Algoriphagus machipongonensis: one gene and its partner. The protein of the gene in region 1 interacts with the protein of each later gene in a pairwise test. Links are inferred from orthologs where the notes say so. Each region holds a gene or a part of one and is shown on either strand. Other genes may lie near its edges.

What was found.
Region 2: the proteins of eno (region 1) and rpe interact in binary tests that used the Escherichia coli proteins (3 or more experiments, as listed by UniProt). The link is inferred for Algoriphagus machipongonensis from one-to-one orthologs.

Annotation. Positions count from the first base shown.
Region 1 is NZ_CM001023.1:4,386,291-4,393,099, reverse strand. Bases 1-2,942 are described here. They hold eno (phosphopyruvate hydratase), read left to right. Parts: upstream 1-803; coding sequence 804-2,081; downstream 2,082-2,942. Other genes in these bases: ALPR1_RS18535 (hypothetical protein), read left to right, coding at 2,445-2,942; ALPR1_RS18540 (septum formation initiator family protein), read left to right, coding at 2,177-2,464; carA (glutamine-hydrolyzing carbamoyl-phosphate synthase small subunit), read left to right, coding at 1-783. Also shown: more of ALPR1_RS18535, read left to right, coding at 2,943-2,990; serine O-acetyltransferase EpsC, read left to right, coding at 3,012-3,857; cysteine synthase CysM, read left to right, coding at 3,844-4,722; ALPR1_RS18520 (sugar phosphate isomerase/epimerase family protein), read right to left, coding at 4,719-5,630; ALPR1_RS18515 (hypothetical protein), read left to right, coding at 5,739-6,461; ALPR1_RS18510 (TonB-dependent receptor), read left to right, coding at 6,458-6,809. UniProt on the Escherichia coli protein: Catalyzes the reversible conversion of 2-phosphoglycerate (2-PG) into phosphoenolpyruvate (PEP). It is essential for the degradation of carbohydrates via glycolysis.
Region 2 is NZ_CM001023.1:2,953,747-2,960,514, reverse strand. What follows is about bases 1,439-4,339. They hold rpe (ribulose-phosphate 3-epimerase), read left to right. Parts: upstream 1,439-2,509; coding sequence 2,510-3,169; downstream 3,170-4,339. Other genes in these bases: ALPR1_RS12330 (hypothetical protein), read left to right, coding at 3,882-4,339; ALPR1_RS12335 (hypothetical protein), read left to right, coding at 3,283-3,792; ALPR1_RS12345 (S8 family serine peptidase), read left to right, coding at 1,439-2,481. Outside these bases: trpF (phosphoribosylanthranilate isomerase), read right to left, coding at 1-40; ALPR1_RS12350 (hypothetical protein), read left to right, coding at 171-839; more of ALPR1_RS12345, read left to right, coding at 826-1,438; more of ALPR1_RS12330, read left to right, coding at 4,340-4,904; gyrA (DNA gyrase subunit A), read left to right, coding at 5,000-6,768. UniProt on the Escherichia coli protein: Catalyzes the reversible epimerization of D-ribulose 5-phosphate to D-xylulose 5-phosphate.

The DNA of each region.
Region 1 (6,809 bases):
CACAAAATTACCGGTATCGCAGATGTAGATACACGAAAACTCGTGAGACACCTGAGGTCTAAGGGAGCAATGAATGCTATCATTAGTTCTGAATACGAGGAGAATCTAGATGGCTTAAAAGCTGAATTGGATAAAGTGCCTAACATGGATGGCCTAGAGCTCTCATCGAAAGTTTGTACTCAAGAGCCTTACTTCGAAGGAGATGAAAACTCTAGTATTAAAGTAGCTTGTCTTGATTTCGGTATCAAGAAAAACATCTTGAGAAATCTAGCAAGCAGAGGCGTTTACTGTAAAGTTTTTCCAGCCAAGACCAAACTTGCTGAAATGGAAGCATGGGCACCACAAGCTTATTTCCTGTCTAATGGTCCTGGTGATCCTGCTGTAATGGAATATGCTGTAGAGACTACCAAAGAAATTCTAGAAACAGGAAAGCCTGTTTTCGGAATCTGTCTTGGTCATCAGATCTTAGCTGAGTCTTGTGGCATCTCTACTTATAAAATGCACCACGGACACAGAGGATTGAACCATCCTATTAAAAACTTGAAAACAGGGAAAAGTGAGATCACTTCCCAAAATCATGGTTTTAATATTTCCAGAGAAGATTCGGAAAGCAATGAAAATGTGGAGATCACTCACGTTCATTTGAATGATAATACCGTAGCAGGTATTAAATTGAAAAATAAGCCTGCGTTTTCAGTTCAGTATCACCCAGAGTCCTCACCAGGGCCTCATGATTCTCGTTACCTTTTTGACGATTTCATTTCTTTAATCAATAAAAATTAATCTCAATAACCTTTTATACTATGACATTGATACAAGCAGTTCATGCAAGACAAATTTTAGATTCCAGAGGTAACCCTACTATTGAAGTAGATGTACTTACTGATTCTGGTGCTTTTGGCCGTGCAGCAGTACCAAGCGGTGCTTCTACAGGTGTTAACGAGGCAGTAGAATTGAGAGATGGAGACAAAAGCAAATACCTTGGAAAGGGTGTTTTGAAAGCAGTAGAGAATGTAAATGAAGTAATTCAATCAGAATTGATCGGTGAATCAGTATTTGATCAAAGAGGGATTGATAACTTGATGATCAATCTTGATGGAACTGAAACTAAATCTAAACTAGGAGCGAATGCTATCCTTGGTGTATCTCTTGCTGTAGCCAAAGCTGCTGCAGATGATTTGGGTATTCCACTTTTCAGATACGTAGGTGGAGTAAACGCAAAAACACTTCCTGTTCCAATGATGAATATCATCAACGGTGGATCTCACTCAGATGCTCCAATTGCATTCCAAGAGTTTATGATCCGTCCAGTTGGTGCTCCAACATTCTCTGAAGCGATGAGAATGGGCGCAGAAATTTTCCATAACCTTAAGAAAATTCTTCACGACAAAGGCCTTAGTACTGCAGTAGGTGATGAGGGTGGATTTGCACCTAACTTCTCTGGCGGAACTGAAGAAGCATTGGAGTGTATTTTAGATGCAATCAAGAAAGCTGGTTATACTGCGGGTAAGGATATTACCATCGCATTAGACTGTGCTTCTTCTGAGTTCTTCGAAGATGGCGTTTACAACTATGCTAAGTTTGAAGGTGAAACTGGAAAAGCTAGATCTAGAGCAGAGCAAGTTGATTACTTGGCTGAGCTGACAGAAAAATATCCTATCGACTCTATCGAAGATGGTTGTGGTGAAGAAGATTGGGAAGGTTGGGCGATGTTGACTGCTAAAATAGGAGACAAAGTACAATTAGTAGGAGATGATCTTTTTGTGACCAACGTGAAATTCTTGAAGCGTGGTATCGAAGAGAAGTCTGCAAACTCAATCTTGATCAAAGTGAACCAGATAGGTACATTGACTGAAACTTTAGATGCAATTGATTTGGCACATAAGGCAGGTTTTACTGCTGTTATGTCTCATAGATCAGGAGAAACTGAAGATTCCACTATTGCAGATCTTGCAGTAGCTTGTAATTGCGGTCAAATCAAGACCGGTTCAGCTTCCAGATCAGATAGAATGGCGAAGTACAATCAATTACTTAGAATTGAAGAACTACTTGCTGAGACAGCTTATTTCCCTCAGAAATAAGACGATCTCACCTTATTTTGAAAGCAGCCTTTTAAGGCTGCTTTTTTTTTGCATCATTTTTGTACCTTGTCAATAGAATTTTCATCCAATCTCCCATGAGCAAATATCTTAAATACACCAAAAATTTTTATGTACTCGGGACCTTATTCTTTGTCTTTTGGATGGTTTTTATAGATTCTAATAATGTAGTGAACCAGTTTAGGTTAAGTAGCAAGCTAAGTGAGCTTTCAGATCAAAAGGAATTTTATCAGGAGAGAAAAGAGGAAATTAAGGAAGAAAGAGAGGAGTTAATGAGTAATCCTGAACTTTTAGAGAAGTTTGCACGTGAAAAGTATCTCATGAAGAAGAAGACTGAAGATCTCTATGTTATCGTTAAAAAATAAAATTCTACTCGTATTCTTATTGGTTTTTTCAATGCATTTCGCTGCAAATGCACAGCGAGAGATTTACTCTGATTCTATACCCTTTAAAGATAGATTGTATTTCGGAGGAAACTTTGGGATGCAGTTTGGTACAGTGACTTTATTAGATATTTCCCCTTTGGTAGGGGTTATGATCACTCCAAAGCTTTCTTCAGGACTGGGAATAACCTATCAGTATTTCAATGATAAGCGATACTATGGAGGAGAGAGCTCATCTTATGGGGGGAGGATCTTTACCCGATACAATGTACTTCCAAATATCTTTGTTCATGGTGAGTACGAGCGACTCAATTTTGACAATTATAATCTCCTCACTGATGAATTTGAAAGAATATGGGCTAACTCACTATTTCTAGGAGGAGGTTATTTTGCTCCTTTTGGTCCTAGAGGAGGAGCTAACTTCACATTTCTATATAATGTCCTGCATGATAATTTAAGGTCACCCTACGCTGAACCTTATGTGATCAGGGTTGGTTTTGTACTTTAATAGTGCACTAAATCCCAATTCATGAATTCTTTTATTAATAAAATCCATCAGGCACATTTAGATTGTTCGGATTGCCCTTCACCCAAAGTTATCCATGGGTTTTTTGAGGAGCTTTTAGGTCTGCTTTTTCCTGAACATGCTTTGAGTAAAATCAAGGAGAAATCAGAAATTGAGGATAAAATCAATAAACTTCAGCATACCCTTTCAGATGTGTTGAAAAGAAATGTCCACTTGCATAAAGGAGACGGAGAGGCGCTGGCTAAATCTTTTTTTGAGGGTTTAGAGAAAGTCTATACATGGATACAACAGGATGTAGATGCTATATACGAGGGAGATCCAGCAGCAAAATCCAGAAATGAAATACTTCGAAGTTATCCGGGATTCTATGCGATTTCAGCCTATCGTATAGCACACTCACTTCATAGTTTGGGAATTTCATTAATTCCAAGAATGATTTCAGAGTTGGCACACAGTAAAACTGGAATTGAGATCCATCCCGGTGCAAAAATAGGGCAGCATTTCTGCATAGATCATGGGACAGGTGTAGTGATTGGAGAGACCACAGTGATCGGAAACCATGTAAAAATTTATCAGGGGGTTACTTTAGGGGCATTAAGTGTCAATAAAGAAGATGCTGATATCAAACGACATCCTACCATTGAAGATCATGTGGTGATTTACTCAGGAGCAACAATTCTGGGTGGAAAAACAGTGATTGGGGAAAACAGCACTGTAGGTGGGAATGTTTGGCTAACTAAAAGTGTTCCTTCCGGAAGTAAGGTCTATTATCAGACTCAGATGTACCATTCTGGCAGCGAAGTCACAGATATGTATGTCTTCAAAAATGACAATGATGAAGCTATTTGAATTAGTAGGAAATACTCCATTAATCGAACTTGAGAACATCCCGGTCAATCCGAAAGTAAAAATCTATTGTAAGCTGGAAGGTCAAAACCCTGGTGGCAGCGTTAAGGATCGTGCGGCATATAATATGATCAAATCGGCTTTGGAAAGGGGAGATATCAAAAAAGGAGATAAGCTTGTTGAAGCCACCAGTGGCAATACCGGGATTGCATTAGCTATGATTGCTAAAGTGATGGGACTGGATATGACACTGATTATGCCTGATAATTCTACCAAAGAGCGAGTTTTGTCAATGGAAGCTTATGGAGCCAACGTGATTTTGACCCCTGCTTCCAAAACGATTGAATATTCTAGGACACTTGCTGAAAAAATGCAAAAAGAAGAAGGTTACTTCATGCTTAATCAATTTGGTAATGACGACAACTTTCTAGCACACTATAAAACGACAGGTCCAGAAATCTGGAATGACACCCAAGGTGAAGTAACTCATTTTGTCTCAGCCATGGGTACCACTGGAACGATCATGGGAGTTTCCATGTATCTCAAAGAGCAAAATCCATCTATTCAAATTGTAGGAACACAACCGACAGATGGATCTAGCATTCCAGGTATTAGGAGATGGTCGCCTGAATTTTTACCTGCAATCTTCGATGCTTCCAGAGTAGATCAGGTAATTGATGTCAGCCAGGAAGAGGCGACAGAGATGACCAGGAGGATGGCTAAAGAAGAAGGAATACTTGCTGGTATGAGCAGTGGTGGAGCACTTCATGCAGCCATCAAACTTTCCCAAACCCTAGAAGAAGGGGTAATTGTTTGCATTACTTGTGATAGGGGAGACCGCTATTTGAGTTCCGATCTCTTTGCCTAGAGAAACATTTCTTTTGTCTTCTTCAGTCCTGTTTTGGCAACTTCTAAAGCGTCTTGTTGGTAATACGTTGGGTTGAAAAGTTCTAAGGATAGAATTTTAGTTCCAGACATACCACCCAAAGTCTCAGTTATCACATCGTAAGGTGCAATTCCGTCCCCAGGATAGACTCTATCTTTGTCTTGAAGATCTTCAACAGCAATTCCTGAAGGAACATCATTGACATGGATAATATCAAATGCATCACTGCTTAAAAGTTTTAGCGCATTAAAACCCGATCCCCCTCTAAATAAGTGATATACATCTGGTAAAATTTTAGTGTCTGGATTATTGGCAGCTACAGCTACCGAAAGGCATTGACTTAAATTATGGAAAGGTCCAAAAGCTCCCCAAAATTCCAGCTGAGGCATAACTCCTATTTTTTTTCCCAAATCAATCAACTGAGAATATTTCTCTGCGGATTCCTGAACATTGATTTCACCCTCAGCACCTATTGCAGGAGCAGCAATCCTTGTACAGCCAATATCTGCCAGCATTCCCATTTCTTTCTCCATCTGAGCAAAGCCTTGTTTTGATTTCTGTGGGTCTTGAGCCATCCACGGGGCAAAGCCTATCGCATTGAACGGTGTTTGTTTAGCGTCACTTAAGACAGTCTTTAGGGAGGATAGGCTTTTTCCAGACCCTAGGTAAGTTTCTATTTCTGAAATCCATATTTCAAGACCATCATACCCTGCTTTAGAGGAAGTTTCAATTATTTCGCTAAGACTTAATTTTTGTCCACGAATTGTGCTAGTGTTTAAACTATACTTATATTTTACATTCTTTAGTTCTGAGGCTTTTGCGAATGTGGGTGATACAGCTAATGCTGCAGGTGCAAGTGCAAGAGATTTTAATATATTTCGTCTTTTCATTTTGGGATTATGAATAAATTTAAAATTAGTCCGTCTAAATAAATAAATTACCGTTTATTACATTGTTTGCCAAATCCAATACAATTGCGATAATATCGTATTGATCTTATGTTAAAAGTAAAGTTTTTTATTCCATTTGTCTTGATTTTTATGTGGGCTGCCCAAATTTCAGCTCAGAATCAATCATTTCTTTCTTTATATAAAGATCAATTACCCTACTTTCAGGAACTGATTACCGGAGGACAATATGGGGAGGCTCCTGTAAACTATGAAGGCAACCCGTATTTTCAAGTCAGGACTTTTGACGAGGGTAAACTTTCCATTAATGAAATCCAATATACTGGAGTACAGCTATTGTACGATGAGCATTTAGATGAACTGGTAACATTTCATCCAGTTTACCGACAAAAAATCTTGATTAAGCCTGAAAAGGTAGAAGAGTTTCAATTAGAAGGAGGCTATATTTTTAGGAGATTCGAGAGAGAAGATTCTTATGTCCATCATGAAAATGGTTTCTATCAAGTAATCAAAGATGGGGAGATAAAAGTGCTGATAAAACATTATAAAACGCTTGATCCTGTCAAAGAAGTTGGGAAATACACCCATGTCTTTAATGAGGATAAAGAATACTTTTATTGGTTTGATGGAGATTTTGAGGTGATAAGAAAGAAGAAGCAGGCCATTAAGAGTTTAGGGTTGAATAAAAAGGAAATAAAAAAACACCTAAAGGATAAGGGCTTATATTTTGCCTTAGAGAAAGAAAAATACATTTTAGAATTAGCTAGGTTTAGAGAAAATAAACAAGAGGAATTTAAAGGATTTTTTGAATGAGAAAGGTTTTACTTCTTGTCAGTTTTATTTGCTGTTTTTCTTTTGCTCAAGCTCAAAACACCAATTCCCAAAAAATTTCAGGTACTTTTTTAGGTATGTCCTTTGAAAGGTTTGCCGAGAAAATAGAGTCAGAAACTCCTTTTAAACTTTACTATAAAAACTCTGATGTAGAGGAAATCCAAGTGAATCTTCAAGCCAATGATTCTGATATTGGGGCTCTTCTAAGAGAAATATTGTCTAATACTGGGCTTACTTACTCTATTGATAATTCGAAGAGAATTTGGATTTCAAAGGGTAGTAAAATATATGTGGATTTTCCTGCCGACTATTTTATGGTCCAAGAAAGGC
Region 2 (6,768 bases), 1.4 Mb from region 1 along the record:
TGGTGATGCCACTAATTTTTACAAAAGTTTTTAAGGCCATTTTTTCAAATTTAGTAGCTCAAAGGTAATCAGGATGATTGGCCTAGGAAAAGGAAATTGAAATAATATGAAGTCTGTTTGAAAAGGTTTAAAAGGAAATTAAATGTATTTTTAAGTCCTCAAGAAGATTTATGAATAGACTTTTACCCTTATTCTTTATATTAATCATTTCCTGCTTTTGGGCATGTGAAAGGGAGTTGGATGAAACACCATTTGAGTTGGGGTTGGAATATCAGCCTTTGAGTATCGGAGAGTTTTGGATTTATTCGGTGGATGAAACTCAATATTTGGGTGAGAACGATTCGGAAGAGGATAGTTATTTTTACAAGGATCTAATACGTTCCACCTATTTAGATGAGGGAAATGAATTAGTTTATATTGTAGAAAGGAGTAAATCTTATGATCAGGAGAACTGGTCGATCGAAAAAGATTATACCCTGAAAGTTAGAAACAACACCTTGATTAGAACAATTAACAATCAACCTGTAGTTGTTTTAGTTTTTCCACCAAAATCAGGAACCCTTTGGGATGGAAATAGTTACAGAGAGAGTGATGAAGATGATTTTGAAATAATAGAACTGGATAATGCAGCAGGATCTCTACGAGTCCTTCAATCTATGGAAGATGACTTGGTGACTTATCGAGATAATCGATATGAAGTTTTCCAAAAAGGGGTGGGACTAGTAGAAGAATTTAAGGAAGTACTAACTTATTGTTCTAGAAACGATTGCTTAGGTGATCAGTTGATCGATTCTGGGAGCAAAGTTCATTTGATATTAACCGAACATGGGATTTTATAAATTTTTATTAGTTGCAGCTTTTTGGTTAGGGGTATGTAGTTTATCCTTTGCACAAGATCGCTATGCTGTATTTTTCAAGTATAAGCCACAAGACACTTTCAGTCTTAGTGAGCCCGGCAATTTCTTGTCATCCAAGGCTTTAATTAGAAGGTCTAGGGAAGGAGTACCAATAGATTCTTTGGATTTACCGGTGGCACAAAAATACATCGATGAATTAGGAGAGAAAGCTCATTATTTACTGTATCCAAGTAAATGGTTGAATGCTTTGGTATTAGTTACAGATGAAGTTGGCGCTAATGAAATTGAGGCATTGCCTTTTGTTGAAAGAGTGGAAATGGTGGCGTTAGATTATTTGCCTAGCCCAAATGCCAGGATTGGAAGACGCTTGTTTGCTTCAGCTTCTTTGAAAATTTGCCTGCCTCTTAATCATAGGAAACTAGGCACCAATGAAAATCCTTATGATTTTCAAAATAGCTTGTTAGGGATTCCGGACATGCACGAAGCCGGTTTTACAGGAAAAGGAATTACGGTAGCAGTTTTTGATGCTGGTTTCCCTGGGACCGATGAAGCATCAGCTTTATCACATTTATTTGCAAACAATCAGATTATCAAAGCAAATAATTTTGTGAGGCCATGGTCTGATAACATTTTTACTGCCAATCAACATGGAACTAATGTCCTTTCCTTAATCGCCGCAAACGAAGAAGGAATATTGAAATCCGGCGCACCAGATGCTGATTATTATTTGGCGATCACTGAGGAAGATGCTACAGAATATAAAATCGAAGAATACAATTGGGTGAGAGCTGCCGAAGTAGCCGACAGTCTTGGTGTGGATATTATTAATAGCTCGGTAGGCTATTGGGATTTTGATGATCCTACGATGAATTATTCTTTAGAGGATTTGGATGGTAAAACAACAGTCATTGCTCAGGGAGCTAATATTGCAGCCCAGCGAGGAATCTTGATCATCAATAGTGTCGGCAATTACGGGCCAAAAGAATCGACATTGATTAGCCCGGCAGATTCGGAAATGGTAATAGCTGTAGGAGCAGTAGATAAAAACTTGGAAGTTTCCAATTTCTCTTCCCGAGGACCTACAGGAGATGGTAGGTTAAAGCCTGATCTCACGACCTATGGAAATGGAGTTGCATTAATTCGTTCGAATGGAAATCTAGGCTATTCCAACGGAACTTCTTTTTCAGCACCTCAAATTACTGCATTGGCTGCCGGTTTATGGCAAGGAAAACCAGAATGGACACGAGCTCAGCTGGTTGAAAACTTATTTAGAAGTGCTACTCAGTCTGAGGAAAAAGATAATTTATTGGGTTTTGGTATCCCAAATTTCAGAGATGCCTATTATGGTGAGATCTTAGCTGTTACAGGGGAAGAAAATTTTGCTTGGAAACTATATCCAAACCCATTGGCAGAGGATGACTTAACCATTTATTTTGGTCAAGGCCTTAGCGCAGAATTCACTTTGATAGACATGAACGGAAAGACGCTGCAGTCTGCAGTATTATTAAGAAATAGCCCGAAAGATCCATTCAGAACCTCATTGCAGGGAATAAAACCGGGCTTCTATGTCGTACAGATGCGCGATTCTAGAAACATTAAACGAACGAAACTCTTTAGACAATAAGTCAAAACCTAAGTAATTTATTACCCCTATGTCCCTTTTGATTGCCCCTTCAATTTTAGCAGCAGATTTTGCCAATCTTCAAACTGAAGTAGAAATGCTCAATTCCTCATCTGCTGACTATATTCATGTAGATATAATGGATGGAGTTTTTGTGCCTAATATTTCCTTTGGAATTCCTGTAACCCAGGCCATAAAAAAACATGCGGAAAAACCCTTGGATGTTCATTTGATGATTGTGGAACCCGACCGTTACTTGGAAGCATTCCGGGATGCAGGAGCGGATATTATTTCGGTTCATTATGAGGCATGTCCACATCTCCATAGGTCTTTGCAAGCCATCAAAGCATTGGGAGCAAAAGCTGGAGTGGCTATTAATCCTCATACTTCAATTGACCTCTTGAAAGACGTAATACAGGACATTGACTTGGTTTGTATGATGTCAGTAAATCCTGGTTTTGGTGGACAGAAATTTATTGAAAACACCTACGATAAAATAGCGAGACTTAAGGACCTGATTTTATCAAAAGGAGCTTCCACAAAAATCGAAATAGATGGGGGAGTAAATATTCAAAATGCTCCTAAATTAATTGAGGCTGGTGCGGATGTTTTGGTAGCAGGGAGTTTTGTGTTCAATTCGCCTCAACCTATAGAAACTATAAAAGAATTGAAATCTATAAAGACGAGATAGGACTATTGTATACCGTCTATCCTAAAATACTCTAAAAAACCCAAAAACACTTGATTTTATGGGTTTTGGTTTATTTATTTAACATCTTACGAAAACTAAAAGCAAAGAAGATTATGAAAAAATTATTGTTGTTTGGAGCGTTTTTCGCTTGTTTGGGCTTGACAGGATTTGCGCAGGAAGCAGCGGAAGAAGTGACAAATGAAGAGCTTGCCAAATTTGCCAACATGGAAGCGATGACGGAGCAATTTGCTGCTGAGAAGACAGAAGAATTTAAGGCAATGATTTTGGAGAATGAGATTTTCCAAGGTGGCGCTCGCTATAATGAAATTAAAGCTGCGTGGGGAGATGATGCGAAGATGGCTGAAGCTGAAATAACAGATGAAGAGAAAGAAGCTTACCAAGCTGTTCAGGATTTCCAGAATTCACTTCAGGATGTCTTGAAAGAATACAAAACTGAATTAATCATGAATGATTCAATTTTGGGAGTTTCTACTTATAACAAAGTGAATGGAGCTCAGAAAGCTGATCCAGCTATTAAAGAAAAAATTGACTCTTTAGTTACTGAAATTAAAGCTAAAAGTGAAGGAGATAATGATGGAGAAGAAGAAACTGATAGCAAATAAATTTTAAATAAACTTACAGAAAAAGCCTCCTTTGTGGAGGCTTTTTTTTTATTTTGACACGAAGACAAAGTTATATTCGTTAGCAATCTATGGTGATTAAAAAAACAATTCTTTCGTTTCTATTTGTATGTATCACGGTTTTAGCCTCAGCTCAGGATGAAGACATTTTTGGGATCTCTACCAAAGCTAAGAATCCAAAAAGTGAAAGTGCAGTAGGGAATATCTACAGAAATGTATTGGAGATGTTTAGTTTGGAGATTTCTGGAGGTGGAGCCTACCATCAATTCTCCCAAGAATTTTATTCGCCCAATCTGGATTTGTATCCCAATTTTCAGCAGTATCAAAACTTTGATGAGCCCTTAGATATTTCTGAGGAGAACCCTTTGGAAATGAAAAGTAATGAATGGGCATTTCCGCAGCTGGATGCAGGTCTTCGGATAAACTTATTTAACCTTTTGACAATAGGAGGAGGATACGGACAGGAGTGGGGAAAGATGTCAACGATGAGAGGTGGAAACTTTGAATTCCCTTTTGAGGGAGGATCCTATCAGGTAAGTAAATTTTATGGGACTGTGGGCTTGGTATTATTCGATGCTAAAAGGAGACAATCTTTTTTAAGATGGAAGTATAGAAGGTATGCATCATCTAATTATTACATGCAATCAGAATTAACTCAGAGGTCAAGACAGCAATATCCTTGGAGGTTTATACTAGAAGGGGAGTTTGGTCAGTTGAAAATGAAAAATTTTGTTGACGAAAGTGTTGTAGGCAACACCTCAATGTACGAGCCTAAATTAGCTGTGGCTGATAAGCCTTATATGGGGATCGCACTACGTATTGAACGTGATTTTTCTGAATACACTAAAATGTTCATCAAAGGAGGTGCTGAATTTAGGGAGTTTACTTATGCAGCATCGGATTTTTCTGAGGTTCAAGACCTTAAACAAACGCTGTATGGGATGCAAGTTGGGTTTGCTATTCGTTTCCCAGGGACTAAAAGATGTAAGATTGCTGGTTGTGGTGTAGTGATGAAGCACCTGCATAATGGGATCGAATATAGAGGTAGCGGAATCTTTAATTATCAGAACAGAAAAGTAGGTCAATGGTATTAAAGATCTAAAGAATTAAAGGTCTTTATATTCTCTTTTAAAAACCATCGGGTTTTTACTATCTTAGCAGGCTAATAATCGACCCCAGAAAAGCAAATATGGCCGAAGGAGAAAACGAGAATATCATACCCATTAATATTGAAGAGGAAATGCGTGGAGCCTACATCGATTATTCGATGTCGGTTATTGTTTCCAGGGCCCTTCCAGACGTCCGTGACGGGATGAAGCCAGTTCATAGAAGAATCCTGTTTGGGATGCAGGAACTAGGCGTATTACATAATAAACCACATAAAAAATCTGCAAGAATCGTCGGTGAAGTACTAGGTAAGTACCACCCACACGGTGATTCAGCTGTATACGACACCATGGTTCGTATGGCTCAACCTTGGTCTTTGCGTTACCAATTGGTTGATGGTCAAGGTAACTTTGGTTCCATCGATGGGGATAACCCCGCTGCGATGCGTTATACGGAGGCAAGACTGAAGCGTATTGCTGAGGAAATGCTGGTAGATATCAACAAGGACACTGTTGATTATCAATTCAACTTTGATGACTCCCTTAAAGAGCCTGTAGTATTACCTGCCAAAGTTCCTGCACTTTTATTGAATGGTGCTTCTGGGATTGCAGTAGGTATGGCTACAAATATGGCTCCCCACAATCTTGGTGAAGTTATTTCTGGGATTATTGCCTACATAGAAAATAGAGAGATTACTATTCCTGAGTTGATGGAGTATGTGATTGCACCTGATTTCCCAACTGGAGGTATAATCTATGGTTATAATGGTGTTAAAGCAGCCTTCGAAACCGGACGTGGCAGAATAGTCATGAGAGGTAAGGCCAATATTGAAACCAAAGACGGTGGTAATAAGGAGATGATTGTCATCACCGAGATTCCGTATTTGGTCAATAAGGCCAGCATGGTAGAGAAAACTGCCCAGTTGATCAATGAGAAGAAAATTGATGGGATTTCTGCCATTCGTGACGAGTCAGATCGATCTGGAATGAGGATCGTTTATGAACTCAAGAGAGATGCAATTCCTTCAGTAATCTTAAATAACTTATACAAGCATACACAGCTTCAAACTTCATTTTCTGTCAATAACGTAGCACTTGTCAAAGGAAGGCCTTATACGCTTAACCTGAAAGACTTGATTGTTCACTACGTTGATCACAGACATGAAGTAGTTATAAGAAGGACACAATACGAACTTAAGGAAGCAGAGAAAAGAGCCCATATTTTACAAGGTTATTTGATTGCCTTGGATCATTTGGATGAAGTAATTTCCTTGATTAGAAATTCTGCTGACCCAGAAACTGCCAGAAATGGTTTGATAGAAAGATTTGATTTGAGTGAAATTCAGGCAAGAGCGATTCTCGATATGAGATTACAGCGATTGACAGGAATGGAGCGAGAGAAAATCATCCAGGAGTATAAAGAAATCATGGCCTTGATTGAAGAATTGAAAGAGATTCTTGAAAACGAGGATAAGCGTATGGAAATCATTAAGACGGAACTGACTGAGATGAAAGACCGTTATGCTGATGACCGACGAACTGAAATCGAGCATAATGCAGAAGATTTCAGCTATGAGGATATGATTCCTAATGAGGAAGTGATTATTACCGTTTCTCATCAGGGATATGTGAAGCGAACTGCGCTTACAGAGTACAGAACTCAAGGTAGAGGAGGGGTAGGTTCACGTGGTGTTTCTACCAAAGAAGATGACTTTACAGAGTATCTATTTACTGCCTCCACTCATAATTACCTGTTGATCTTTACTGATCAGGGTAAATTATTCTGGCTTAAGGCCTATGCAATCCCAGAGGGAAATAAAACATCTAAAGGAAGACCTATACAAAACCTGAT